3 regions of the Arthrobacter sp. D5-1 genome follow, and region 3 is predicted to be linked to each of the others. Evidence: riboswitches for the same ligand, from Rfam matches in the RefSeq annotation. Region 3 holds a riboswitch; each other region holds the start of a gene.
The links. Region 3 has a riboswitch for S-adenosylmethionine ahead of AYX22_RS13815 (aminotransferase class V-fold PLP-dependent enzyme). Riboswitches for the same ligand answer to the same signal wherever they lie in the genome.
Positions count from the first base shown of each region.

Region 1: another riboswitch for S-adenosylmethionine. It lies ahead of AYX22_RS07875 (homoserine O-acetyltransferase); the one in region 3 lies ahead of AYX22_RS13815 (aminotransferase class V-fold PLP-dependent enzyme).
Region 2: another riboswitch for S-adenosylmethionine. It lies ahead of AYX22_RS19540 (DUF1737 domain-containing protein); the one in region 3 lies ahead of AYX22_RS13815 (aminotransferase class V-fold PLP-dependent enzyme).

Region 1 covers NZ_CP014571.1:1,726,043-1,735,562, reverse strand. The annotation lists gene AYX22_RS07910 (glycine--tRNA ligase) at 1-1,150, opposite strand, end outside; gene AYX22_RS07905 (DMT family transporter) at 1,291-2,295, opposite strand; gene AYX22_RS07900 (RNA-binding S4 domain-containing protein) at 2,319-2,546, shown strand; gene AYX22_RS07895 (phospholipase) at 2,558-3,208, opposite strand; gene AYX22_RS07890 (SGNH/GDSL hydrolase family protein) at 3,279-4,121, shown strand; gene AYX22_RS07885 (winged helix DNA-binding domain-containing protein) at 4,156-5,343, shown strand; gene AYX22_RS07880 (hypothetical protein) at 5,419-5,826, shown strand; gene AYX22_RS07875 (homoserine O-acetyltransferase) at 5,888-7,009, opposite strand; SAM riboswitch class IV at 7,025-7,141, opposite strand; gene AYX22_RS07870 (bifunctional o-acetylhomoserine/o-acetylserine sulfhydrylase) at 7,324-8,640, opposite strand; gene AYX22_RS07865 (VOC family protein) at 8,866-9,504, shown strand.
Region 2 covers NZ_CP014571.1:4,229,126-4,238,645, forward strand. The annotation lists gene AYX22_RS19510 (amino acid permease) at 1-709, shown strand, start outside; gene AYX22_RS19515 (carboxymuconolactone decarboxylase family protein) at 960-1,442, opposite strand; gene AYX22_RS19520 (cysteine synthase family protein) at 1,558-2,622, opposite strand; gene AYX22_RS19525 (aromatic amino acid ammonia-lyase) at 2,616-4,232, opposite strand; gene AYX22_RS19530 (NtaA/DmoA family FMN-dependent monooxygenase) at 4,232-5,560, opposite strand; gene AYX22_RS19535 (SulP family inorganic anion transporter) at 5,715-7,418, shown strand; SAM riboswitch class IV at 7,505-7,616, shown strand; gene AYX22_RS19540 (DUF1737 domain-containing protein) at 7,630-7,896, shown strand; gene AYX22_RS19545 (rhodanese-like domain-containing protein) at 7,893-8,303, shown strand; gene AYX22_RS19550 (O-succinylhomoserine sulfhydrylase) at 8,304-9,512, shown strand.
Region 3 covers NZ_CP014571.1:3,019,749-3,029,268, forward strand. The annotation lists gene AYX22_RS13775 (DUF4097 family beta strand repeat-containing protein) at 79-927, shown strand; gene AYX22_RS13780 (PadR family transcriptional regulator) at 927-1,541, shown strand; gene rsrA (mycothiol system anti-sigma-R factor) at 1,817-2,077, opposite strand; gene AYX22_RS13790 (sigma-70 family RNA polymerase sigma factor) at 2,074-2,778, opposite strand; gene AYX22_RS13795 (DoxX family membrane protein) at 3,050-3,565, shown strand; gene aroA (3-phosphoshikimate 1-carboxyvinyltransferase) at 3,572-4,942, shown strand; gene AYX22_RS13805 (ribosome small subunit-dependent GTPase A) at 4,945-6,060, shown strand; gene hisN (histidinol-phosphatase) at 6,115-6,927, shown strand; SAM riboswitch class IV at 7,112-7,225, shown strand; gene AYX22_RS13815 (aminotransferase class V-fold PLP-dependent enzyme) at 7,258-8,667, shown strand; gene AYX22_RS13820 (class I SAM-dependent methyltransferase) at 8,741-9,520, shown strand, end outside.

The sequences.
Region 1 (9,520 bases), 1.3 Mb from region 3:
TGGCCTTCGGGGACAGGTCCTCGTTGCGGCTCAACGGCAGCACGGCAGCCTTGACCGGCGCAAGGCGCGGATCCAGCTTCAGGACGGTACGGACGTCGACGCCGCCCTTGGCATTGGGTGCCTCGTCCTCGGTGTAGGCATCGATCAGGAAGGCCATGAAGGAGCGGGTCAGGCCTGCCGCGGGCTCGATCACGTACGGGGTGTAGCGCTCGTTGGTGGCCTGGTTGAAGTAGCTCAGGTCCGTGCCGGATGCCTTGGCGTGCGTTGACAGGTCAAAATCGGTGCGGTTGGCGATGCCTTCGAGCTCGCCCCACTCGGAGCCTTGGAAACCGAAGCGGTATTCGATGTCCGTGGTGCCCTTGGAGTAGTGGCTGAGCTTCTCCAGCGGGTGTTCGAAGAAGCGGAGGTTGTCCTCGCGGATGCCAAGGTCCGTGTACCAGGACATGCGTTCCTTCATCCAGTACTGGTGCCACTCAACGTCGGTGCCGGGCTCGACGAAGAATTCCATCTCCATCTGTTCGAATTCGCGCGTACGGAAAATGAAGTTGCCCGGCGTGATTTCGTTGCGGAAGGACTTGCCGATCTGGCCAATGCCGAACGGCGGTTTCTTCCGGGACGTGGTGAGCACGTTGTTGAAGTTCACGAAGATGCCCTGGGCGGTTTCCGGACGCAGGTAGTGCATGCCTTCCTCGCTGGCCACCGGGCCGAGGAAGGTCTTCAGGAGGCCGGAGAATTCCTGGGGTTCAGTCCATTGGCCGCGGGTACCGCAGTTGGCGCAGACGATGTCCGCCAGGCCGTTTTCTGCCGGACGGCCCTTCTTTTCCTCGTACTCTTCTTCGAGGTGGTCTGCGCGGTAGCGCTTATGGCAGGAAAGGCACTCCACCAGGGGGTCGGAGAAGACCTCCACGTGGCCGGATGCTTCCCATACCTGGCGGGGAAGGATGACGGATGAATCCAGGCCGACAACGTCCTCGCGGCCGCGGACCATGCTCTGCCACCACTGGCGCTTGATGTTTTCCTTCAGTTCAGCACCGAGGGGACCGTAATCCCAGGCGGAACGCGAGCCACCATAGATTTCACCGGCCTGGAAGACAAAGCCCCTCCGCTTGGAGAGGGAAATGACCTGGTCAAGGACGGATTTTGCTGCCATGGGTAACTCCATTTGTTCTACAGGGCCGCTGGGTGCGGTCCGCGGTGGTGGCCCCGGATCCCGGACGAGGTTGTCCGGCGGGGTGCTGGGGAAGGTATGGACAAGTACTCAAAGATACTTGAATCTACCTGCCTTCTACCCTACCGGCCTTTGGCAGGGCCCCTCCGTGCAAAGGAGCCTTTGGGCCACGGCAGCGTGGCCACGATGATCGCGGCCAGCGTGAGAATCGTGCCCAGCACCGTGGGCAAGGCGACTACCGCACCGGGACTGGGGATCACGACGTCGAGCACCAACGACCCCACCAACTGGCCGGCGATCATGCCCAAGCCCGTGATCAGCACGCCCAGGCTGCGGACCAAGAGCGCTGCCAAACCGATGAACAGGCAGCCCATGGGACCGCCGAGGTAGTACCACCACTCGGAGGGAAGCGGGTTGCCGGGTCCGGCGACGGCCAGCTTGATAAGCCAGGCGATCCAGAGAATGGCCGACCCCGCAATGAAGTTGACCAAGGTGGCTGCGATGGGTGTTCCGTAGTGGACGGTGGCCGTTCCGTTCATGGCCTGCTGGAAGCTCATGAAGAATCCGGCCGCCAGCGGCAGGAGGACCGGCAGCACCAGCGAGGCAATGTCGGCGTCGCCGCCGAAGCGGGGTGAAACCGCCCAGGCGACGGCGGCTACGGTCAGGACACTGCCGATGACGCGGACGCCTGTGATGGAGCGTTTACCGCCCGGGCCAATGCCCATGCGGTCCACGAGCAGACCGCTGAGGGTCTGTCCCGTCACGGCGGCGACGGTAAACAGCGCTACACCCAACAGCGCGACCGTGAACGACTGGGCAAAAACGAACAGCGCACCGATGGCCCCGGCCATGACGTAGAAGCGCGGAAAACTTCGGTTCCGGACTGCAGGGATGATGCGTTGGAGGCCTGCCCTGCCCTTGGGCGTTGCCAGTGAAATGGCCGTTATCAGCAGAAGGCCAGTGGTGAAGCTCACCACTGCTGCGGCGATGCCGTCGTCGAGTGTGGCGCCGAGGGCCCCGTTGATCCTTCCCTGGAGCGGGATGACCAGCCCTGTTGCTACTGCGACAGGGAGGCCAACGGCGAGCGGAAGGACGGGACGGGGAGAAGGCTGCGGCACCGTCACCACACTACTTCAGGCATCATTGCTGTATGAGCACTCCGGAAATCGAAGACATCACCATCCGCGACGACATGATCCGCCTGGGCCAGCTGCTGAAGCTTGCCAACCTTGTGGAGGACGGAGTTGAGGCCGCTGAGCTCATCAAGAACGGCTTGGTCAAGGTCAACGGCGAGATCGACGACCGCCGCGGCCGCCAACTCCACGTGGGGGACACTGTGACGGTCAACGGCCAGACCGTGCGGATCGCTGCCGCCTGAAACAACGCCCCTTAGGGGGCGAGGACCTTGTGGGTAAGGAACTCCCCTACGTGCCCGATTTCCTGCTGGTTGATGCCGTGCCACATGCCCGTGTACAGGACCTTGGTCAGGTCCACGTGCTTGCGGACCCAGCCCATGGTGTAGTCGATCTTGTCCGGCGTAATGACAGGATCCTGCTGGTCACGGCCCCAGAACATCGGCATCGATCCGTCCAGCTCGTCGTCCTTGAACGCGGCGTCGCCATCGGCGTCGATCACAAAGCCTGAAAGCCCGACGACGGCGGCAAAGTCCGCGGGACGGTAGCGGACCATGGTGGTCGCCATGGCCATACCCATGGAGAAGCCGAGCAGGGTGACCGAAGAGTGATTGGCCTTGACCGTGTCCAGCCACTCAAGGGCGTACTCGGCCGCCAGTTTCACGGCATCCAAGGAGTAGTCGATGGAGGCCGTGAGCGGGAACCACGTGAAGCCAGGTCCCATGGGCATCGGTGCCCGGAGGGCCGCCACCACAAATCCGTCAGGGAGCAGTCCGGCCAGGCTGAAGAGATCGTCCTCGTTGGAGCCGTACCCATGCAGCAGGACCAAGAGGGGTTTGCCGGCACGCTCAGCTTCTTCGTGGGACCACAGGACAACGGGCGCGGGGAAGGCGGGGGCTTCAGTCATGGATCCATTCTTGCAGTTACCCGCCAGTAACAACCTACGGTGGCGTAGGTTTGCCGTCAGGGGGCAGGATATGAACGTGAGTGAGAACAACCATTTGTTGAAACCCGACGATCCTGTTCAGAGACACCCGTGGAGCCGTTACGTGGCACTGGGTGACTCGTTCACCGAAGGGATCGGCGATCCCGAGCCGATGAACCCCGGCGGCCACCGCGGCTGGGCGGACCGGGTTGCCGAGGAACTGGGCCGTGGCCAGGACGACTTCGCCTACGCCAACCTCGCCATCCGGGGCCGGCTGCTCCAGCAGATCATCGATGAACAAGTGGGGCCCTGCCTCGAGCTGCAGCCTGACCTCGTGTCCATTTCAGCCGGCGGCAACGACCTCATCCGGCCCGGCGGCGACCCCGACCTGCTGGCCGAAAAACTCGATGCCGCGGTTGGCGAGCTGGGTTCCGGCGGCGCCACCGTGGTGCTTTTCAACGGCCCCGACACCGCCGCCTCGGTGCTGGGGCGCATCCGTGGAAAAGTGGCCATCTACAACGAGAACCTCAGGACAGTGGCTGCACGCCACGACGCCGTGATAGCGGACATGTGGTCTTTGCGGCAGCTGGCAGATCACCAAATGTGGGATGCAGACCGCCTGCACTTCTCGCCCCTGGGACACCACACCATCGCCATGATGGTCCTGGACTCCCTCAACGTCCAGCACACCCTTGAACCACTGATGCCCAAGCCGCTGCCTCCGCGGACCTGGCGTGAGGCCCGCTCCTCGGATCTCGTCTGGGCGCGCGAGTACTTTGTCCCGTGGGTTATCCGAAGGCTCCGGCACCAGTCCTCCGGTGACGGCATCACGCCAAAGCGTCCGACGCCGGGTCCTGTCTTCGGCCCCAGCGGCACCTTGCTGCCGCGGAGCTAGGGCGACGTTCAGGTGATGGTGCCAGCAGGGTTTCATGGGGCCGGACTTTCGGGTGGCCACAGTGGCGGATAAGGCGGACCTCTTCGCGGAGAGGGTCCGGCGCCTGCGACTGCGACGGCAGCAACTGCGGGCTCCTTTGTCCGGGACCGCCGGAGACGTGGTCCGCAACCTGTTGGCAGTCCAGTCCCAGGAATTTCCGTATGCGCGGTGGACCCTTGCACAAAGGACATCCGCTTCCACATCCTCCGATGTGGAACAAGCCGTTGCCGATGGAACCATCCTGCGGACGCACATCCTGCGGCCCACGTGGCATTTTGTGCACCGGGACGACCTCGGCTGGCTGATGGGACTCTCCGCGGACCGGCTGCATCAGGGAAACAAAGGCATGTACCGCCAAACAGGGGTGGATGAAAAAACGTCCGCACTCAGTGGCCGGATCCTGGCCTCAGCAGTCGCCGACGGGGCCCACAAGACGCGCGAAGAGCTGGCTGAAGTCCTGGGACAGGCCGGCTTACCCAGCAAGGGCCTGGGGTTTATCTACCACCTCATGCACGCCGAGGTCAGTCGCATCCTCGTGAGCGGTTCCCCCGTGCGCTCGTCCGGGGGCGCCCTGAAACAGACGTATGCCCTCTTCGAGGAGCGTGTGCCGGGTTTCGTCCGTACGCCGTTGACCGGGGAGGACCGTGAAGAGGCCCTGGGCACGCTGGTTCTCCGATACTTCGGCAGCCGCGGACCCGCCACTATCAAGGACTGCGCCGCGTGGTCCGGGCTGACCATGAAGGACGTAAAGCTGGGCATCCACGTGGCTGGCAAGCTATCGCCGGGCGCCCTGGCATCACTCGCCATGGACGGCCTGGAGTTTTACCTGGCCCCGGAAGATGCCGTCGAGCTCACCAACCCCGGGGGCCCTTCGCGTCTGCCTGACGCAGGACTCCCCCGCATCGACCTCATCCAGTGCTACGACGAATACGTCATGGGCTATTCGCAGTCCCGGCACTATCTGGGTGGGACAGCACCGTACTTCCCCGAAGACAACGGGCCCATGCACGTGGTCCTGATGGATGGCAGGTTGGCCGGATGGTGGCGCCATGGGTTCTCCGGCGGAGCCTGCCACCTGGATGTCCGCATGAACCGGCCCACAAGCCCTCCCGAACAGATGGCCCTCGACGCCGAAGTGGAACGCTATGGGCAGTTCCTGGGCATGGAGGCCCGCCTCCTCTGAAGTCCTCGCTGCAGGCGCCGGAGTTCACGCCGTGCGACCGGGCTAAGCTGGGATACGACCTAGGAGGCCTGCACTGTGAACAATCTGATCTTCTGGATCATCGTCTGCTCGTGGCTGATTCCGCTCGGAATCCGCATGTACAACCGATCCCGCGCGCGCCGGATCCAGAACGGAACCTTCCGCAGCCCCGGTTATCCCCCGCAGCAGAACCTGCCCGGCCCCGGTTACCCTGCACAGAATTACCCGCCGCAGAACTACCCCGGCTATCCGTCTGAACCGACCGTCATCCGCCCTGTGGATGACGCGCCGCAGCCCGGGCCGCCGTCGAACACTTCCTCCCCCACGCCTTTCCCGGCCACCAACGGATCGGAGCCGCAAGGCTACCGCGCCCGCAAGCTGGCAGAGCTGGACGCAAAATTCAGCAACGGGGAGATCGCCATGGAGGACTACATGAAGCAGCGCGGCGACATCATGAACGGCTAGCCTGGCGGCCAACCCGGCGTCCTGCAGCCGCTACTCAACTGTCCTGCAACGGCCACTCAACTTAGGCGAAGAAGGCTCCGCGGAGCTGTGCTGAGAGCTGGCCGATTTCCGTCAGGAACCCGTCGTGGCCGATCGGCGCCTCAATGATATGAACCGGAACATCACCCGGCAAGGCTGCCGCCAATTCCCGGGATTGCGCCGGGAAATACAACCTGTCGCTGTCCACCGCCGCAACGAAGAACTCCGCAGTGGTACGCGACAAGGCTGCCTCCAGCGATCCACGGCCGCGTGCGACGTCGTGGGACATCAGGGCTTCGGTGAGGGCGATGTAGCTGTTGGCGTCAAATCGTCGGACGAGCTTTGTTCCCTGGTGGTCCAGGTAGCTCTCCACCTGATAGCGGCCACGCTCCCCCAGGACCGCAGCGGCAAGAGGTGTCTCCCGGTGCTGGGCTTCACGGCCAAAGCGGAAGTCCAACTCCAGTGCGGAGCGGTAGGTGATGTGGGCGATGCGCCGGGCCAAGGCGAGCCCGTGTTCAGGGGCAGTGCCACCGTAGTAGTCGCCGTTGTTGAAATTCGGGTCCTGACGGATGGCCAGGGTTTGGGCCTGCGCAAAGGCGATCTGCTCGGCCGTGCTGTAGGCACCCACGGATATCACGGCACAGCGTTTCACCCGCTCCGGGAAGGTCACTGCCCACTCCAACGCCCGGGCGCCACCCATGGAACCGCCCAGCACGGCATGCCAGGCCTCGATTCCCAGGGCTTCGGCCAGGCGCGCCTCCGCCTCGGTGCTGTCGCGCAGGGTGACCAAGGGGAACCGGGAGCCCCAAGGACGGCCGTCCGGCGCCTCCGAGGACGGTCCAGTGCTGCCGTAGCAGCCACCCACGATGTTGATGGAGATGACAAAGAACCTGGTGGTGTCGATGGTGGCACCGGGGCCTACCAACTGCTCCCACCATCCTTCTTCGTCCGTAGTTCCCCGGGCTACGTGTGTGCTGCCCGTGAGGGCATGCTGGATGAGCACGGCATTGGAGGCATCGGCGTTCAGCTGCCCCCAGGTCTCATAAGCGAGGACGACGTCGGGAAGGAATCCACCGGCTTCAAGGTCCAGCGGCCCAATGGCGGCGTACTTGACGGTTCCGTCTTCTTCTCCGGATTTTGGAAGGGCTGCAGCAGTGATGGTCATTCCTTTGACACCTTAAACTCGCGCTTGCCCGTCGCCTTGGGTGCGAACAGGCCAGGTCTTCACCCGGGGCACCCCACCGCGGAGGAGGGTTGCCGGCCAGCAAGCCGGGGCTATGCGCTGGCACTCATGACCTATACGAAGAGTCTAGGAAATACAGGGCGGGTATGGCGAAGAATGTGACATCAGTGTGACGCTTTAGGGCGTTTTCGTTCACGAAGCAGCACTCCGGGACGCCGCCCGGCGAATAATCGTCGGTCCGGGCGGCCTCCCGGAAGGTGGCGGGCGTGGTCGCGCCGTATTGTCCAGGTCCGGATTCAGGCTCCCTTGGCGGCCCGGAATCCGGCTTCGAGGTCGGCGATGATGTCATCCACGTGCTCAATTCCCACGGACAAGCGAACCAGGCCGGGGTTAACACCGGCCGCCAGCTGCTGTTCAATTGTCAGCTGGCTGTGCGTAGTGGACGCCGGGTGAATGACCAGCGAGCGGACATCGCCGATGTTGGCCACATGCGAGTGCAGTTCCAGTCCGTCCACGAAGCGCTTGCCCGCTTCAACGCCACCTTTGATGTTGAACGCAACAATGGCGCCGGTGCCTTGCGGACCATACTTCCGGCCACGGTCGTACCACGGACTGGACGGCAGACCCGCGTAGGCAACCGATTCGACGTCGTCGTGGGCTTCCAGCCACTGGGCCACTTTGGTGGCGTTGGCTACGTGACGCTCGACGCGCAGGCTCAGCGTCTCCAGTCCCTGGGCAATCAGGAAGGCGTTGAACGGGGACACAGCGGAACCGAGGTCGCGAAGAAGCTGGACGCGTGCCTTCAGGACGTAGGAGAGGTTGGCGCCGAGCGCCCCATCCTTGCCAAGATCCCGGGCGTAGACCAAACCGTTGTAGCTGGGGTCCGGGGTGTTGAAACCCGGGAAGCGCTCCGGGTCCTTGCCGAAGTCGAAGTTGCCTGAGTCCACGATCACGCCGGCGATCGCGGAACCGTGGCCACCGAGGTACTTGGTGGCGGAGTGGACCACGATATCGGCGCCCCACTCGATGGGACGGATGAGGTAGGGAGTGGACAGTGTGTTGTCGACGATGAGTGGCACGCCGGCCTCGTGGGCGGTGCGGGCGACGCCCTCGATGTCCAGTACGTCCTGGCGCGGGTTGGAAACAACCTCGCCGAAGAACAGTTTGGTGTTCGGCTGGACGGCATCACGCCACTGCTCCAGGTTGTCCGGGTCCTCCACGAAGGTCACCGAGATGCCGAACTTCTTCAGGGTGTGCGCCAGCAGGTTGTACGTACCGCCATACAGGCTGGGGCTGGCCACGATGTGGTCGCCGGCCTCCGCGATGTTGAGGATGGCGAAGGTCTCCGCAGCCTGGCCGGAGCTCAGCAGGAGGGCGCCCAAGCCGCCTTCGAGGCTCGCGATCCGCTGCTCCACGGCATCCTGCGTCGGGTTGCCGATCCGCGTGTAGATGGGCGCGAGCTCGGCCAGGGCAAACCGGTTGGCTGCGCTCTCGGCGCTGGGGAACACAAAGGACGTGGTCTGGTAGATCGGCAGTGCCCGTGCTCCCGTGGCAGAGTCAGGCTCCTGGCCTGCGTGGATCTGGCGGGTTTCGAAAGACCATCCTTGGGACATGGAGTTCTCCTGTTCGTGGCGCATGGGTTCTGTGGAAACGTGCTGCATGTGAGCTGGGGCCAGTCTAGGAAGTGTCCGGAGCCTTGGACAGCTTTGTGACGCCGGTGGAATCTTTCGGTCTTTCAGCGTCGCCGCATGACGCGGTACGGCACCGGTTATGCACATCCCACCTTAGTTAGGCTTGACTTAGCTGAGACCCCGATCACAAAGTGCCAAGATGAAGCCATGCGCATGGATCACGTCTCTTACGCCTGTGAACGAGATGGCCTTCTGGCCACTACCGAACGAATTTCCGCGGCACTGGGAGTGGACGCTGTCCGGGGCGGAGTGCACCCGCGCTTCGGTACCCGGAACATGATCATTCCCCTTGCGGATAACAAGTACCTGGAAGTGGTGGAGGTCCTGGACCACCCCGCTTCCGACAAAGCACCCTTTGGCCAGGCAGTTCGTGCCCGCTCGGCCGCCGGTGGTGGCTGGATGGGCTGGTGCGTCGCTGTTGATGACCTGGCACCGTTTGAGGACCGCCTTGGCCGCTCCGCTGTTCCGGGCAACCGCAAGTTCCCTGACGGCCGCGAACTGGTGTGGCAGCAGATCGGCATCCTGGGGCTGATCGCAGATCCCCAGGTCCCGTACTTGCTCAAGTGGGAGGGCGACCCGTCACTGCACCCGTCCAGGATCTACGAAAGCGACGTCAAGATGTCCAGCCTCACCATTGCGGGCTCGGCGGAACGCGTCACCGAATGGCTCGGAGAACCGGTGGAAAAGCCGCTTGAGGACGTTGCTGTCCAGTGGATGGCACCGCACGGCACTCCGGGAATCATGTCAGTAACTTTCGAAACCGCCTCAGGAGCAGTCACCATCTGACCGCCCCGTCCATCCG
Region 2 (9,520 bases), 1.2 Mb from region 3:
CAATCCCGGCGCGAACATCCCCAAAGCCATGCGCACCACGGTCATCCGGCTCATGATCTTCTTCGTCGGCGCGATCGTGGTCATCGCAGCCACCATTCCGTACGAACAAGTCAGCGTGGACGAAAGCCCGTTCGTCACCGTTTTCTCCATGCTCGGCATCCCATACGCCGCGGACATCATGAACTTCGTGATCATCACGGCGCTGCTCTCCGCAGGCAACTGCGGCCTCTTCTCCTGCGCCCGCATGCTCTTCTCGTTGGCTGACGAAGGCCACGCACCGCAGGTCTTCAAGAAACTCACGAAGCGCGGCATCCCCATGGTGGCGCTTTGCGTGAGCATGCTTGGCGGTCTGGCCTCCCTGATCAGCAGCGTTGTGGCACCTGCCACCGTCTACCTTGTGCTCGTCTCGGTGGCCGGCTTTGCCACCGTGGGCGTCTGGATGTCCATTGTGGCCTCGCACTTCATCTACCGCCGGACCTTCATCAAGAACGGTGGCGACCTCAGCACGCTTCCCTACAAGGCGCCCCTGTTCCCGTTGGTCCCGATCCTGGCCTTCGCTCTATGCGTGGTGTCCCTGATCGGTATCGCCTTCGACCCCAACCAGGTTGCGGCGCTGCTGTTCGGTATTCCGTTCGTGGGGGCCTGCTACGCCGTCTTCTACTTCAAGTACGGCCGACGACGGTCGCTCAAGAAGGCAGTGGACGCGTAGGCCTCCTTGTTCCGTGGCGTCCTGACTTGGTTTGGGCGCAGATCAGCCCCTGGACAACCTTTGCTGGTTGACCAGGGGCTGATTCCGTCTCAAAGAGGGTCGGGACGCCACACTCCGCGCCCGCCACCACCCGGTTTGAAACCCGGGAGCCCAGACACGCCGTGCAAGGAGGGTGTTGAACAGGCCCGGCTACCCAAAGTTGGTGGTGGAGGCACGCCCCCCCTGTTCAGTGGGCCTGTATTTTCCGGGCCTACTTCTTGGCTGCGCGGACCGGGTGCTCACTCAAAATGGACAGGCGGTTGAAGGCATTGATTCCGATGGCCGCCATGCAGAGCACACTGATCTGCTGGTCGTCGTAGTGCTGCCGGGCTTGTTCGAAGAGCTCGGGGCTGGGCCGCGATGAACTCATCCGGGTGATCTGCTCTGCAATTTCCATCGCGACCACTTCCGCGGGCTCGAAGAGCTGCACTTCCTTGTAAACAGCCACCAATGACAGACGCTGCTCCGTTTCGCCATACTTCAGGGCCCGACGATGGTGAAGGTCCAGGCAGAAGGCGCATCCATTGATTTGCGAACAGCGATAGTTGATGAGTTCAAGGGTCCGGCGTGAAATACCCAGCCGGTCAGCTTCGTCTACGAGCTGCTGGGAGTAGTGGCTAAGAGTCGCATAGAGGTCCGGCTGCTGCTTGTCCAGGTAGCCGGCCAGACGTGGTTTTGATTCCTGTTCGGGCATGGTTGGAGCTTAACGCAAAAGGGACCAGGCACCCGACGGTGAGAGAGCATCCGCCCGAAACCCGAGGGACGTGAGAGAGGGTCAGCCCCAAACCCGAGGGACGTGAGAGAGGGTCCTACTCGCGGGCCGCGGGAGTGTCGGCGGCGAGCCGGATGCCGTGCTCTGCCAGCCACACCGGGTTGAAGGCCTTGCTCATATAGTTCGTTCCGGCGTCGGGGGCTATGGCAACCACCACCGAGCCGTGAGGCGCGGCGCGCGCCACCCGAATGGCGGCGGCGACCGCGAGCCCTGAGGACGGGCCGAGCGCGAGCCCTTCCTCCTCGAGGAGCCGGTGAACGGTGGTGTAAACCTCGTCGTTGGGGATGCGGAGGAATCGGTCCACGATGGAACGGTCGAAAGCTTTGGGCCACTCGGGTTCCGGCCAGGAGTTACCCACTCCGTCCACCAGGATCTCGCCGGGATGGCCGCCGCTGTAGGCAGAGCCGTAGGGGTCGGCGCCAACAACTTCCAGGTGGCCGCCCGGGCGCAGGGCAGCTGCCTGTTCCTTCAAGAACCGCCCGTTCCCGCTGATGGTCCCGCCCGTTCCGATGCCCGCGACGAAGTGCGTGACCAGGCCACCCGTCTGCTCCCAGATTTCGGGTCCGGTGGTTTCATAATGCGCCAAGGGATTGGCGGGGTTGTCGAACTGCATGGGCCGCCACGCACCGGGCGTCTCGGCCGTAATCCGCGCTGCAACAGCCCGGGCGTTCTCCGGCGATTCCGACGGGGCATTCCAATCGGTCAGGATCACGCGGGCGCCGTAGTTGTGCAGCGCAGCGAGCTTCTCCTCGGAGATCGTGTCGCCTGTCACCACCACCACGGGATGTCCGGTCAGGTGGCCGATGAGCGCCAGGCCGATCCCGGTGTTGCCCGAAGTGCTCTCCACGATAGTGGCTCCCGGCTTCAGCTCCCCGGACCTCTCAGCCGCCCGGACCATGCTGAGTGCGGTGCGGTCCTTGATGGAACCGCCGGGGTTTTCGGACTCAAGCTTGATATGGATGGCGCTGCCCAGTCCACGGCCCAGCGAATCCAGTTTCACCAGCGGGGTGTTGCCCACTTTGTCCAGGACCGAGGCATCCAACCCATCCGGCAGCCGGGCCGCTGCGTGAGCTCCTTGCCGACGGATCGCTGTACTCACCACGCCCCACCCCCTTCCTCAGCCTCCAGTAGAACCTGATCCACGGCGCCGCGCAGTTCAGTCCGCGCCCGTTCCACAAGATCCGGCGCCGATGGCCTGTCGGCCAGTACATCAGCGAGTCGACCCACGACGACGCCTGTTCCCTTCCCGAGCGGTTGTGCAGCTCCAGCTTCGAGCAGCAGATAGGACGCCGTCAGGGCCTCGATCGTCAACAGCTTTTCCAGCACCTCCACCGACCTTTCGAGTTGCTGGAGGGCCAAGGGGGCCAGAGTTGAATGGTCCTCGACGTCGGCGGACAAGGTTGGGGCGCCAAGGGTGGCCGGGGCGGCCAGGAACTTGAGTTCGGCCAACAGCCCGGCCGCGGAGTACCACAACAGCCCGGGCAGTTCCTCTTGGGCAAGCGCGGAGGCCGGGTTGAATTCCGCTCCGGCCCCGGACTGCTCAGCCGAGGCTTGGGTCGATGCTGCTTGCAAGTGCTTGGCCCGGATGGCCCGTTGCGGCGGATACAACTTGGCGATGCGCCGCTCACTGGAAATCCCCATGTGCGCCAACGCAACCCTCAGACCTTCGAATGCGAGAGCCAGCTGCATCGGCTGGAAGTTCCCGCCGGACAGCATGAGCCCGGATTCGACATCAACCAACGGATTGTCGCCGCGACCATTCAGTTCCACCTCCAGCGCAGCACTCAACTGCGCCACCAGGGATCGAAACGCCCCGTGCGTCTGCGGTGCGGCCCGGAAGGACAATGCATCCTGCACCGACACCTCGGGCCGCACATCTTCCAACCAGCCACCACTGAGCAGGTGACGCACAGCTGCCGCCGAATCACCCTGGCCGTTTACAGCCTTGGCCGCCTGGATGGCCGGCGAAAACGGGCTGAGGTTCCCGCCGCCGTCGTACCTTGCGATGGTCTCCAGCGAGAGGGAAAGCGCGACGTCGGCCAGCCGGGCCAGCTGCTGCAATTGCAGCAACGCCAGGGTCCCGGCGCCGACGGAATACGCGTTGGCGCTCACCAAGGCAAGCGCCTCGCCGGGCGCGAGGACGAGTGGTTGAAGGCCGGCATCGGCGAGCGCTTTGGCTCCTGGAACCAAGGTGCCGTCGGCGTTGAAGGCTTCGCCCTCACCGATGGCGACGGCGGCGACGGCGGCCAGCTGGGTGAGGTCCGACGATCCCACCGACCCTTCGCGCGGGATGGCGGGCAGGACGCCGCGGTTGAGGAGTCCTGCGTAGAAGTTTGCTGTTTCGGGCCTCACACCGGAACCGCCGCGGCTGAAACCGACAAGTCGGGCCAGGATCACTGCGCGGGCAGCGGGACGGTCCAGATACGAGCCCACTCCGCTGTTGTGATACCTGACCACCTGGACCTGATAGGCCAGGAGCGACTTCTCTTCCACGGCGGTGTCCCGACCGGACCCGAGCAACGTATTGAGTCCGTAAACCCGCTGCCCGGAAGCGGCGGTGCGTTCCAGTACGTCGCGGGAGCGACCGATCAAAGACAACGCATCGTGGTTGAGTTCCACGTGAAACGCAGGGTTGGAGGCGGCCAGTGCTACGTCGGCGGCACGCACCGGAGCCGTTCCAATAACCAAGGTCGGCGGTTCGGAAGACACCATCAGAAGTCCAGGAGATTCTGCCGGAACCCGCCGTTGCCGTAACTCTTCCTTAGAAGGCCCCGCCGCCGCAGTTCAGGGGTGAGCTTATCCAGGACACCGTGCACTGTCACCGGGTCCACGAAGCCGGAGAAGAGGAACCCGTCACCACCCACCTCGGAGCCGGTCGACTCAAGATAGTCGGCAATCTCCCCCACCGTGCCGATGATCGAATCCCCCGCCCCACCGCTCCTGGCCTGCAGGATCTCGCGCAGCGTGGACCCGGGAGGCGCCGCCTTGGCGAAGTGTTCCAACGTCCCCTGGTTGCTGTTGGTGCTCAGCTCCGGGAGGGGTGCGTCCAGGTCGAACTGCTTGAAGTCGATCACCGAGAGGTAGGAGATGGAGTTGAGCTGGCTGTCGATATCGCGCTGGGTGAGCTCACGACGCTGGGCACGCAGCTCCTCGGCTTCGGCAGCAGAACCAACCACGGTGGGCTTCAGGACAAAAAGCACCTTGACGTCGTCGGGGTTCCTGCCGGCTTTGGCGGCCTCCGCGCGAATCGAGTCACGGTAGGACTTCATGCCGTCAACACCACGGGCCAACGCAATGGCCACATCAGCATGACCACCGGCGAACGCCTTGCCCCGGGGAGACGCACCAGCCTGGACCAGCACGGGTTCCTCCGGCAACGGCGCCGTGTTCAGTGGACCGCGGACCTTGAAGAAGTCACCCTGGTGATTGATCGGGTGCACCTTGTTGTGGTCGGCAAACACCCCTGCGGAGACGTCCTCAAGGACCGCGCCCGGTTCCCAGCTCCGCCAGAGCCGCCTGACGACGTCGACGAATTCCTCCGCTTTTTCATACCTAAGGTCGTGTTCAATCTGTTGGTCCAACCCGTAGTTCTGGGCGGCGAGGTCGCTGCCGGACGTGACGACGTTCCAGCCCAACTGGCCCTCGGAGAAGTGCTGCAACGTGGCCAAAAGCCGGGCGGCCGTGAAGGGCGGGTAGAACGAGGCGCTGACGGTCGGCACGATTCCCAGGTGCTCGGTGGCGGAGAGCAGGTAAGGGACCAGCGCCAGCGGATCGTGTTTCGGCGCAAAGGAGGCATGAGCCAGGGACACTTCGGCCGATCCGCCATACGTGTCCGGCACGGTGAGGGAATCCTCGATGATGAAGAGGTCCAACCCGGATTGTTCGAACGCCCGGACTGCGTCCTGGTACAGGGCTGGCTTCTTCCAGTCGTAGCCCAGGCCGTAACCGGGCGTCCCCCACCCCTGGACACCGAATCCATGGCCCACAAACCATCCAAAATGCAGCATGGGCTTGAGTGTAGAACTGCTCTGTCCGTTCACCGCGACCTGATTTCATGCGAAGTTACAGGAGGACGTACTGGGTCAATTATGCTCCCGGGGCGTCACAATTGAACGCGGCCGGAGACGGTCCGTATTTTCCACATAAGGCGTATGTCGTGTTCCACAATCAGCAGGGGTCGGGAATGATCGCTGTATGAGTGCAGCAACCTCCCGCCCCTCCGCCAAGGAGCGACTGTCCAGCGCCTGGGCCCTCAAGGGCTACAAGCGTGAATGGCTGCGGCACGATCTCGTTGCGGGCGCTGCGCTGTTTGCTTTGCTGGTGCCCGCCGGGATGGCCTATGCACAGGCAGCAGGGCTTCCCCCGGTCACCGGGCTTTACGCAACAGTGGTCCCGCTGCTGGTTTATGCGGTGGTGGGGCCCTCCCGCATTCTGGTCCTGGGACCCGACTCTGCCCTGGCCCCTATGATCGCCGCGGCCATTGTGCCGCTGGCAGCGGGAAGCAGCGAAAAATCCGTGGCGCTGGCCGGCTTGCTGGCCGTGTTGATCGGGGCGCTCATGCTTGCGGGCTCGGCACTGAAACTGGGAGCCATCACGGGCCTGCTGTCCAAACCCATCCGGCTCGGGTACCTCAACGGAATCGCACTGTTGGTGGCCCTTTCGCAACTCCCGGCGTTTCTGGGTATTGAGGCCGACGGCGACGTCTGGCAAAAGCTCGCGAAGGTTACTACCGGGTTACTTGGCGGCGAGGTCAACATCACCGCGCTGTTGTTGGGAGTGGGGTCGCTGGCGCTCATCTGGATCCCCCGGCTCCTGAAATGGAAGGTACCCGGCGTCCTGTTGGCGGTGGTTGGCTCGTGCGTGGCGACGGCGGTCTTCGGGCTCAACGACGACGTGAAGGTCACCGGGGTCCTGCCGCAGGGCCTGCCCATGCCCGCACTCGGGGGTATTGGCTGGGCCGACGCTTTGATGCTGCTCCCCGCCGCCGCGGGCATCGCGCTCATGGCTTTCGCTGACACTGGCGTGTTGTCTCAAACATTGGCAGCCAAGGAAGGGAAGAAGGTCTCCGGAAACAGGGAAATGGCAGCGCTTGGAGCAGCCAATGCCGCTACAGGCCTCCTGGGTGGATTCCCCATTTCAGGCAGTACCTCCAGGACACCGGTAGCCGTGGATGCCGGCGCAAAATCCCAGATGACAGGCGTGGTGGGCTCCGTGCTGGTACTGGCCTTCATGCTGCTGGCTCCGGGAGTAACCGAGTACCTGCCGTCGGCAACCCTGGCCGCCGTCGTCATCGCCGCGGCCATTGCCCTCGCAGATCCTGCCGGCGTCAGGCGGCTCCTGGGGCTGAGCCGCAGCGAGTCCGTGGTGATGCTGGCTGCGTTCCTGGGAGTGCTGACGGTGGGTGTCCTCCAGGGAATCGTGGTGGCCATCGCCTTGGCACTCCTGGACTTTGTCCGCAGGGCATGGGATCCGTACAGAACCGAACTCGGCGCAGAGGAAGGCCTTCCCGGGTATCACGACCTTGAACGCCACCCCGATGGCAAGCGCATCCCCGGGCTCTTGATCCTCCGGTTTGATGCACCCCTGTTCTTCGGCAACGGACAGGTCCTGGCGAGCTTCGTGAGGGAGCAACTCGACGAGGCCCCGGACGAGTCCGCGGAGCCCGTCACCCACATCATCCTTGCCGCCGAACCGATCACCGGGATCGACACCACAGCCTTGGATGACCTGGTGACCCTGGACGAATGGTTGGCCAGAAAAGGAGTGGATCTGGTGTTTGCCGAGCTCAAAGGGCCCGTGAAGGACAAGTTGATCCGCCTCGGCACGGCGGCCCGTTTTACGCCGGACCACTTCTACCCCACTGTCGGCGCGGCAGTGCGGGAGCTCAAGGACCGATAGTGGATCAGCCTCCGATTACGCAACATGACGACGGTGCAGCCGCCCGCAAGTGCAGCCCGACGCCCGTGGATGTTACGTTTTTCTTGAGTAATGAGTACCAGCGCAAAGCCCTGACTTGCTGGTCGGCAACCCTCTCTCCGGCGGGGTGCCTCAGGTGACTACTCGGCGTATCGACAACTCGAACTGCAAGCGTGACTGAGGAGCACCAGCAATGCCTGAACCCACTGAAGAAAAACTCTCCTACCGCCTGATTACAGGCCCGGATAACCGCGATTTCTGCGAGCGTATCCACAACTCCCTCGCCGAAGGCTATGTGCTCCATGGCAGCCCGGCAGCCACCTTCAACGGCACGGACGTCATCGTGGCCCAAGCCATTGTGCTGCCTGCGGCGATCGCCAATGCTGATGCCGCCGTCGCCAACGCAGTGGACCAACTTGAGAATTACGACGATGAAGAAGCGTTTGAGGGCCACGCATGAGCTACGCAGGTGACCTGACCCCACAGGACGCGTGGGCCAAGCTCGAAGAAGGCGCGATCCTGGTGGATGTGCGCACCGAGGCCGAGTGGGCCCACATCGGCATCCCGGACACCAAAGCCACCGAGAACGATCCTCTGTTCATCCAGTGGAACCTGGCTGGCGGTATCCCGAACTCCCGCTTTATCGAGGACCTGCAGCAGCAGGCACCCGAGGATGACGCCGTGGAGCTCGTGTTCATCTGCCGTTCCGGCCAGCGCTCCATCTCCGCCGCCATTGCCGCAACACAGGCCGGCTTCACGGCGTACAACGTCCTTGAGGGCTTCGAAGGCGAACCGGACCGCTACGGTGAGCGCACCGTAAACGGCTGGAAGAACCGTGGCCTGCCTACGAATCTGGGGACCGAGTAAGTGACTTTCAATCCCGACGCCGCCGGCTGGAGCCCTGACACCCAGGCCGTTCGCGGTGGCCTTGACCGCACCAATTTTCAGGAAACGTCCGAGCCCGTTTTCCTGAACTCCGGCTTTGTCTACGAATCGGCTGCCGCTGCCGAACGTGCCTTTACCGGCGAGGACGAACGCTTCGTTTACTCCCGCTACGGCAACCCGTCCGTCGCCACGTTCCAGGAGCGGCTGCGGCTGCTCGAAGGAACCGAGGCGTGCTTTGCGACAGCCTCCGGTATGTCCGCGGTCTTCACCGCTTTGGGTGCCTTGCTGGCTGCCGGCGACCGCGTGGTGGCCGCGCGCTCGCTGTTCGGCTCCTGCTTCGTGATCCTCAACGAGATCCTGCCCCGCTGGGGTGTGGAGACGGTGTTCGTTGACGGCCCGGATCTGGAGCAGTGGCGCGAAGCCCTCTCGGAACCGACCACCGCCGTGTTCTTTGAGTCGCCCTCCAATCCGATGCAGGAGATCGTGGACATCGCCGCCGTCAGCGAACTGGCGCATGCCGCCGGGGCGACTGTCGTGGTGGACAATGTCTTCGCCACTCCCCTCCTGCAGCGCTGCGGTGAGCTGGGCGCGGACGTCATCGTGTATTCCGGCACCAAGCACATTGATGGCCAAGGCCGTGTCCTCGGCGGCGCGATCCTGGGCACCAAAGAGTTCATCGATGGTCCCGTCAAGCAACTCATGCGCCATACCGGCCCTTCCCTTTCCGCGTTCAACGCCTGGGTGCTGACCAAGGGTTTGGAGACCATCGGACTGCGGGTGAACCACAGCTCGGCATCCGCTTTGAAGATCGCGGAGTGGCTCGAGCAGCAGCCTGCCATCAGCTGGGTCAAGTACCCGCTGCTCACGTCCCACCCGCAGTACGAGCTTGCCGCGAAGCAGATGAAGGCCGGCGGCACTGTGCTGACCTTCGAGCTGTCTCCTTCGGCCGGGCGCTCAGCCAAAGAGGCCGCCTTCGCCTTGCTCGATGGCCTCCGCGTCATTGACATCTCCAACAACCTGGGCGATTCCAAATCCCTCATCACCCACCCCGCCACCACCACCCACCGGGCCATGGGGCCTGAGGGCCGGGCCGCGATCGGACTCACCGACGGTGTGGTCCGCTTGTCGGTAGGACTGGAAGACGTGGACGATCTCATCCTGGATCTGGAGAAGGCCCTCAAACAGGTCTAACCTTGCTG
Region 3 (9,520 bases):
CAGCAGACCATTGCCTCCAGGCTATTCGCGATATATCGTGATTTTATCAAACGCGATATATCGCAATTTGGAGGGATTATGTCTGAGGAACTATGGACCGTCACCGGCCCTCAAACCATTGATGTGGACGATGTCCGCTCTCTGAAACTGGGAATCGTCAAGGGCCGCTTTGACGTTATGACCCACGACCAGCCTTCTGTCCGCGTTGAAATCAGCGAAATCACCGGCGACCCCCTCACGGTAACGCTCGTGGACGGCCGTTTGGAAGTCCGTCACCAACTGCAAGGGCCGCAAGGGTGGTTTCGCAACCTGATGGGCACCGTCAACAACACCAGTACCAACTCAGTGGTTGTCGGCATCGCCCTTCCGCCCGGTGTGGATGTCGAGGCGGGAACGGTCAGCGGCGACGGACTGGTGTCCGGAATCAGCGGACGGACACGCCTGAACACCGTCTCAGGCTCCGTTATGGCAGATGGAACCAGCGGCGAGTTGCACGTGAACACCGTCAGCGGCGAGGTCATCGTCAGGAACCACGACGGCGTCCTGACCGCCAAGAGCGTCTCAGGCGAAGTGACCGCTTCGGGCAAGTTCAAGAACGTCCGGGCCAGCACTGTCAGCGGTGACCTCAGCTTCGATCTCCAGGACTATACCAACGACCTCGGGGCGAACTCCGTCTCCGGCGACCTGACCATCAGGCTTCCCTACGACGTCGGCCTGGACATTGTGGCCAAGTCAGCCAGCGGAACCGTAGTGATCGACGACCAGATGTATGCCCAACCCGGCAGCAACGTGCACACGATTGTAGGCCCGGACGAAAAGCTCATGCTGGTGCGCACCAACACGGTCTCCGGCAAGACCTACATCATGCACGGGTCAGCACCGGCACAGGACAACAACCACCCGATCCCCGGGGAAGCGGGCCTCTGATGCCTCCCGTCTTTGCACACGGAGCCCTGCGCCTGTACCTGTTGGCGTTGCTCGAAGCAGGCCCCAAGCACGGCTATGAATTGATCAAGGCCTTAGGCGACCGGTTTGGCGGGACGTACTCCCCCAGCGCAGGGACCATCTATCCGCGCCTGGGCAAGCTGGAGGAAGAGGGCTTGGTAGCCACCGAGACCGAGGGCCGCCGCACCAAATACTTCATCACCGACGCGGGCCTCGCCGAACTTGATGGCCGCAGGGACGAGTTGGCCGACGTCGAAAACACCATTTCCGCCTCCGTCAGGCGGCTCGCCGACAACTTGCGCGAAGATATCCGCACCAATATGCGGGGCCTGCGGGCGGACCTTGCGGCCACTGCTGAAGCGGCCCGCACCACCGCAACCTCAGCACCTTTCCGGAGCCGGCCCGGCGGCTACACCCCTGAGGGCCAGCGCCTGGTGAAGGAAGCCGAGCTCATGGTCCAGTCGTTCAGGGACGATATCCGGGTGGAGCTGCGCCTGCACGGTGCCTCACAACCGCTGACGCCTTTGGCACTGGAAACAGTGCGTACGGTACTGGACCAGGCGCGCATCTCGATCAGGAACTCGCTGCGCAATTGACGTGGAGTTGGCTTCTTCCGGCGCAACAACGTTCCCGGTTCGCGACCCGGCACCCGGATGTGCGAAACTGGAGGGCAGCTCTATTGAGTATCAATCATTGAAGGAGGCCAGCTATGAGCAAGCGTGCACGTAAGCGTCGTGACCGTAAGCGCGGCGGCGCGAACCACGGCAAGCGTCCCAACACCTAAGCCAGCGGCTTAGTGTCACAGGCTTAAGAGCGAGGGCCCCGGAAACCATGCGGTTTCCGGGGCCCTTGGCGTTTGCGTCCCCTGGGATCAGGCTTCTACCGGCTTGATGGAGTGAATCCTGTCCAGAATCGAGTTCTTAAGGTTCTCCGGGGCTGACTCGGTGCACGACCGTTTGACCATGGTACGGATGAGGCACTCGAGGTCATACTGCTCGGAGCACTCCTCACAGGTGTCCAGGTGCTGCTTGATCTCAGTGAGGTCCTCGCGGGTCAACGCGCCGTCGAGGTATTCGTAGATCCGCTGCATTCGCGTATCGTCGCAATCGCCCAATCCCTGGCAGTCGCTCATTTCTCTTTCTCCTGATTGTTGCTTCCGGCCGCGGCCTGGTCTTCGGTGTGGGCCCTGAAGCCCCGTTCGGTGGCGTAGTCCGCCAGCATGTCCCGCAGCATCTTCCTGCCGCGGTGCAACCGTGACATGACCGTGCCGATGGGAGTGTTCATAATTTCAGATATCTGCTTGTACGCGTAGCCCTCGACGTCCGCGAAGTAAACAGCCAGCCGGAATTCCTCCGGGATGGATTGCAATGCGTTCTTGACGTCGGAGTCCGGCAAGTGGTCCAGCGCCTCAGTTTCCGCAGACCTCAACCCCGCAGAAGTATGCGACTCAGCCTTGGCCAACTGCCAGTCCTCGATCGTGTCCGAGTTGGACTGCAGCGGCTCACGCTGCCGCTTCCGGTAGAGGTTGATATAGGTGTTGGTCAGGATGCGGTACAGCCACGCTTTGAGGTTGGTCCCTGGCTTGTACTGGTGGAAAGCCGAAAATGCCTTGGTATAGGCCTCCTGAACCAGATCCTCCGCATCCGAAGGGTTTCGTGCCATCCTCATGGCTGCCGAATACAACTGGTCCACATACTGCATGGCGTCGCGCTCGAAACGCGCACGCCGCTGCTCGGGAGTCTCCGAAGCGACATCGACGTCGGGTGCGGCCACTGCGTCTTCCGCGCCGGCCGCCTGGTACATGGCCGCTGCGGCCGGTTCCGTGGTGCTCATCGTTGCCAAGTCTACTGTCAGCCGCGGGGAATCCGGCTGTGTGCCGTACCCGCGCTCCGGTAGAACCACACGGTCCTTAACCAAAGTCAAAAAATCAACTCCGTTCACCAAGGCGGCAACACCGTGCCGCAGTCCGGTCTCCACCGCACCACTAGTTCACAACGGCCGCCGGTGGGTAAATATTCCGCAAAGGTGCAAGACTAGAGCAGACTGCACCCCTTGAACACAAGACCCATTGACATAGTGTGGCAAGCCATCCAGGAGGCAAGACATGTCTGTTATCCGTTTTCTCGCGCGGCCCATGCTCGCGTCCAGCTTCGTCGTCGCAGGCCTTGACAAGCTCAGGAACGCAGACGATACCGCCAAGCAGCTCTCGCCCGTCCTTCGACGGGCCTCGGAATCGCTGCCCTTCAAAGCCGATGAGAAGACCCTCGCGCGCGTCCTTGGAGGCGCCCAGTTGGGGGCCGGCGCATTGCTCGGGCTTGGGAAGCTCACCCGTTTTGCCGCAACGGTGCTGGCTGTCACATCGGCGTTGAACTCCTACGTCGAATGGCGATCAGCGGATATCAGCACCAAGGAAGGGCGGAGCGCACGCAAGGCCCAGTTGCTGAAGAATATTTCCCTGACAGGCGGGGTCCTTCTTGCCTCGGTTGATACCGAGGGACGCCCCAGCATTGCCTGGCGCGCGGAGCACTTGGCTGCCGACGCCAAAAAGGTGACGGGCAAGCAGATCAAGCGGGCAGACAAAGCAGTACGCAAGGCCGTAGACAACGCAGTTGGAGCATAAGGAAGCATGACGGGGACCACCGCCGCAAATACCGGACCAAGCAAAGCCGCTGCGCTGCCTCTCTGGCCGGCGCCCTACGCCAAAGGGCCCGTGGATGCCACGGTGACGGTACCTGGTTCAAAGTCGTTGACCAACCGGTTCCTGGTGTTGGCGGCTTTGGCGGATGGTCCCTCACGGCTGCGGGCTCCGCTGCATTCCCGTGATTCCGCACTCATGATCCAGGCTTTGCGGCAGTTGGGGGCCACGGTCACGGAGGTTCCCGGCGACGGCGACTACGGCCCTGACCTTGAGATCACCCCGATGGATCCCGCCGCCCCAAGCGCCGGGACAGCCATTGACTGCGGCCTCGCCGGCACGGTCATGCGGTTCGTACCTCCGCTGGCGGCCCTGCGCAAGGGAACTACCGTCTTCGACGGCGACCCCCACGCCCGCAACAGGCCGATGGGCACCATCATCGAGGCGTTGACCGCCCTCGGCGTTTCCGTGGCAGCCGAAGGCGGCAGGACGCCGTCGGCCCTTCCCTTCATGGTGGACGGCACCGGCGAAGTCCGGGGCGGCCACTTAGTGATCGATGCCAGCGCGTCATCGCAGTTTGTGTCCGCCCTGCTGTTGGTCGGCGCCCGTTTTACCGATGGCCTCCACTTGGAGCACGTCGGCAAGCCTGTACCCAGCCTGGACCACATCACCATGACCGTGGAGGTCCTCCGCAGCGTGGGCGTCACCGTGGATGACTCCGTACCCAACCACTGGCGGGTCTCCCCCGGGCCCATCCACGCCTTTGACCAAAGGATCGAGCAGGACCTTTCCAACGCCGGCCCCTTCCTGGCCGCAGCCTTGGCAACACAGGGCACAGTACGGGTCACCAATTGGCCGGCCGGCACCACCCAGGTTGGCGATATGTGGCGGACCATCCTGGCCACCATGGGAGCCAGCGTCACCATGGAGGACGGAACCCTCTCCGTGACCGGCGGACCGGTCATCAAGGGCGCCGACTTCGACGAAACCAGCGAACTCGCGCCCACCGTTGCCGCCTTGTGCGCTCTGGCTGCCGGCCCCTCGCGGTTGACGGGGATTGCCCATCTCCGTGGCCATGAAACGGACCGGCTTGCGGCACTCGTTGCTGAAATCAACTCCCTGGGCGGTGACGCCGAAGAGACCGCCGATGGCCTCATCATCCGCCCCGCGGCTCTGCACGCCGGAGTGGTCCACAGCTATGCCGACCACCGCATGGCCACTGCCGGCGCCATCCTGGGCCTCGCCGTGGAAGGCGTCCAAGTGGAAGACATCGCCACCACGTCCAAGACCATGCCGGAGTTCCCGGAAATGTGGGCCCGAATGGTGGGGACCATCTCCAGCACGGATGGGGCACAAAACTGACCATGGGCCGCGATGCACGCTCCTGGGACGAATCCGACGTCCGGATTCGACCCAACAAAAAAGGGTCCAGGCCACGGACCAAGGACAGGCCCAGCCATGACGACGCCGTCATCGGGCGGATCATCACCGTTGACCGCGGACGGTACAGGGCGATTGTGGACGAGGATTCCGCGAACGCACGCGTCGTCATCGCTGCGCGCGCCCGCGAACTGCGGCGTAACCCGGTAGTACCCGGGGACTTCGTCGCTTTAGTGGGGGACGTCTCCGGTTCGCCGGACACGCTGGCGCGGCTGGTCCGGGTGGAAGAACGACAAACCCTCCTGCGACGCAGCGCGGACGACACCGACCCCATCGAACGCGTCGTGGTGGCCAACGCCCACCAGTTGGTCATTGTTGTTGCAGCCGCCAACCCTGAACCGCGCACCGGATTCATCGACCGCGCCTTGGTGGCAGCCTACGACGCCGGCATTGAGCCGTTGCTGCTCATCACCAAGGCGGACGTCAAGGATCCGGCAGAATTGCTTGCCAACTACCTCAGCCTGGACTTCCCCGTCATCATCAGCCGCACGGCGGACTCCGAAGCAGGCGGCATCGACGCCCGCTCCGATGACGGCCTGTCCGCACGGTTGGACCGCGACGCCGTAGCCCAGTTGCGCTCCCACCTCGGCGGCAAGGTCACCGTGATGCTCGGCCACTCGGGCGTGGGCAAGTCCACCATGGTCAATGCGCTGACAGGGGCGGAGAGGGCCACCGGCGGCGTTAACGCCGTGACAGGCCGGGGCCGTCATACGTCCTCCTCCGCTTTGGCCCTGAAACTCGCCGACGCCCCGGCCGGCAGTTGGATCATCGATACCCCGGGCATCCGGTCCTTTGGCTTGGCCCATGTGGACCCTGACCGGATTCTGCATTCCTTCCCGGATCTTGAACCCGGAACTGAAGCCTGTGAGCGGGGATGCAAGCACGACGCCACGGCCATCAACTGCGGACTGGATCCGTGGGTTAACAACGGCCATGCAGGACCTTCAGGAGCAGCGCGGTTGGCCTCGTTGCGGCGGTTGCTCGGTGCCGACCCCCGGATGGAAGCAAAAGAGACCAAGGAACTGGGCACCGTCAACTGATCGTTGCGGCTTCACGTCCCCGCTGCAGCGAACGTTTCAGGATAGTTTGGTGGCATGACCCATCCCGTTTCCACCTACAACGATGACCTGCGCCTTGCCCACGTCCTCGCTGACTCAGTCGATGCCCAGACCATGGACCGCTTCAAGGCCCTGGACCTGAAGATCGAAACCAAGCCAGACCTCACACCTGTCACTGACGCCGACAAAGCAGCGGAGGAAGCCATCCGGGGTCAGCTCTCCCGGTCCCGCCCCCGGGATGCTGTCCTTGGCGAGGAGTTTGGCAGCAGCGGACACGGCTCACGGCGTTGGATCATTGATCCCATCGACGGGACCAAGAACTTTGTCCGGGGCGTACCGGTGTGGGCAACATTGATCGCATTGGTTGATGAGGGTGAACCCGTGGTTGGCGTCGTCAGTGCACCCGCCTTGGGAAAACGCTGGTGGGCTGCCAAGGACATGGGCGCCTACATGGGCCGGTCCCTTGCCGCGGCCACCCGTTTGAAGGTCTCCAACGTTTCCCGCCTGTCCGATGCCTCCTTGTCCTACTCAAGCCTGTCCGGGTGGAAGGACCGCGGAAACCTGGATGAGTTCCTGGGGCTCACAGAGGATGTATGGCGAACCCGGGCCTACGGCGATTTTTGGTCATACTGCCTGGTGGCCGAGGGTGCAGTGGACATCGCGTGCGAGCCTGAGCTGAACCTGTACGACATGGCAGCCCTCGTCCCGATCGTTACGGAGGCCGGTGGCCGTTTCACCTCCCTGGAAGGCGACGACGGTCCGTTCGGCGGCAACGCGCTGGCCACCAACTCCATCCTTCACTCGGAAGTCCTCAAGCGGCTCAACCCGGGCCTGGACGACCTGCTCTAGGCAGGTTCGTTTCAGGGCACGCACGCTGCTTTTCACCGAATATTCGACGGCGGACGCCTCCTTTTGGAGGCGTTCGCCGTTTTTTCTTCGCCAGATCGGCGATTTACAACCCGGCGTAACAAAGTGCTTAACAAAGCGAAGTGACTTTGGAGGGGCCACTGGAGGTGCCCTAACCTTTTTTACAGGTCACGAGTGCCAGCGCTAAACCCCGGTTTGCTGGCCGGCAACCCTCCATTCGCGGCGGGGTGCCCCGGGTGACGACCCGGCCGGTCCGGAACGGATGCGGCAAGCGCGGATCCCCCTCCGGGGATCCCTCTTGAGTGAGGTCCCATGAGCACAGTTACGTTCGACTCAAACATCATTCCGTCTTTCGCCGGTGAAACCCCGTCTCAGGCAGCTCCCGCTGCACGGCCACTCGCCGCCGTCACTGGCGCTGAGCTGCAGGCACCGCTGATCCAGGGCGGCCACGTCCGCTATGCGAATCTGGACTACGGCGCATCGGCTCCGGCCCTGACCATCGTCTCGGCCTACCTCAACGAGGTCCTTCCTTACTACGCCAGCGTTCACCGCGGCGCGGGTTTTGCGTCCCAGATCAGCACCTCGGTCTATGAGAATTCGCGCAGTATTGTCCGTGAGTTCGTCGGCGGGCGTCCCGACGATTCCGTGATTTTCACGCGAAACACCACAGACTCCCTGAATCTCCTGGCAGGCTGCCTTCCGCAGATTGACGGCCGTTTCTCCGGGGAAGTCCTTTATCTGGACATCGAACACCACGCCAACCTTCTTCCTTGGCAGGGTGTCCCGCACCGCAGCGTCGTAGCGGCCTCCACGTTGACCGCCACGGTGGACAAGCTCCGCGATGAATTGGCCCAAGGCGGGGTCAGCCTGCTCGCCGTCACTGGCGCCTCCAACGTGACAGGTGAAATCCTGCCGATCGCAGAACTCGCTGCACTGGCGCACGAATACGGTGCCAGGATCGTCGTGGATGCCGCCCAATTGGCACCCCACCGCCGGATCAACATCACGGAGGACGACGTTGACTACGTGGTGTTCTCCGGTCACAAGCTGTATGCCCCCTTCGGCGCAGGCGTCGTAGTGGGCCGCCCGGACTGGCTCGACGCCGGGATCCCCCACCTGGCTGGTGGCGGCGCCGTCCGTGAAGCCCGCCTCGACTCGGTGAGCTGGGCAACGGGCCCTGCCCGCCACGAAGGCGGCTCCCCCAATGTCCTGGGTGCCGCAACCCTCGCCCGGGCCACCCAGGTCCTCGCCGGGCTGGACCAGGAGGCGTGGCACGCCCATGAAGCCGCCATCCGCAGGTACCTGGTGGATGGCTTGGAGGCCATCGACGGCGTGACCGTGCACCAGATCTTCACTGACTCAGATGACACCATCGGTGTGGTCAACTTCTCCGTGGAAGGATTCGACGCCGGACTGGTGGCGGCGTATCTGGCCGCCGAGCACGGAGTTGGCCTCCGGGATGGACGCTTCTGCGCCCACCCACTGCTCAAGCGACTCGGACTTCCCTCAGGCTCCTTGCGTGCCAGCTTTGGCGTCGGCTCCCGGTTGGAGGACGCCACGAGGCTGCTCGCAGGCATCGAGGGGCTTAAGCGCAACGGGTTGGGCTGGGACTATGTGGTGGACGAGGGCCGCTGGGTACCTGCCAACGACCACCGGATCTACCCGGAATGGGCGCCCAACACGCCCGGCACTGCAGGCGCTGCTCCTTGCACTGTTGACTAAACGCGCTTTACCGCGGCTGCGGTAAATTCGTAGGGTATCTTTTGGCGACCCTGTGAAGGAGTTTTTGGTGGCATTGCCCTCTCCGGCCGCCTCCAGCGGACGGCCCGGCGTTCCCGGACCCGCCGGACCGCGTGGTCCCAAGCTCCACGCTGACCGTCGGAACGAGTTCGGCCAGAGCTTCCAGGACGGTGGCGAGCACTACGACCGAGTGCGGCCCGGTTATCCCCGGGAGTCCGTCGAATGGCTTGTTCCCCAGGGGGCCACGACTGCTGCGGATCTCGGAGCGGGTACTGGCAAGTTCACGGCCCTCCTCGTGGAGCGCGGACTGGACGTTGCCGCCGTCGACCCTTCCACCGACATGCTGGAGCAGCTGCGCAAGTCCCAGCCGCACGTCACCGCGCTGGAGGGAACAGCTGAAGCAACAGGACTGACGGACTCAGCATTCGACGTCGTCAGTGTTGCCCAGGCCTGGCATTGGTGCGACCCACTGGCCGCGAGCACCGAGATAGCCCGTATCCTCCGGCCGCACGGGACCTTGGGACTGGTCTGGAACCAGCTGGATACCGACGTGCCCTGGGTTCATCGGCTCTCGCGCATCATGCATGCCGGAGACGTCCACAAGCCAGGTTTCCGTCCACTGATCGGCCCGGAATTTTCCGGCGCGGAAAGCCACTTCACCCGCTGGTCGGATGCCTTGACGCCCGAAGACATCATGGAGCTGACCAAATCGCGGAGCTATTATCTCCGCGCCAACGACGCCACCAGGGCGAAAGTCATGGGCAACCTGGAGTGGTACCTCTACGAGCATCTGGGGCACGCACCGGGAGACAGCGTTCCACTGCCGTACGTGACG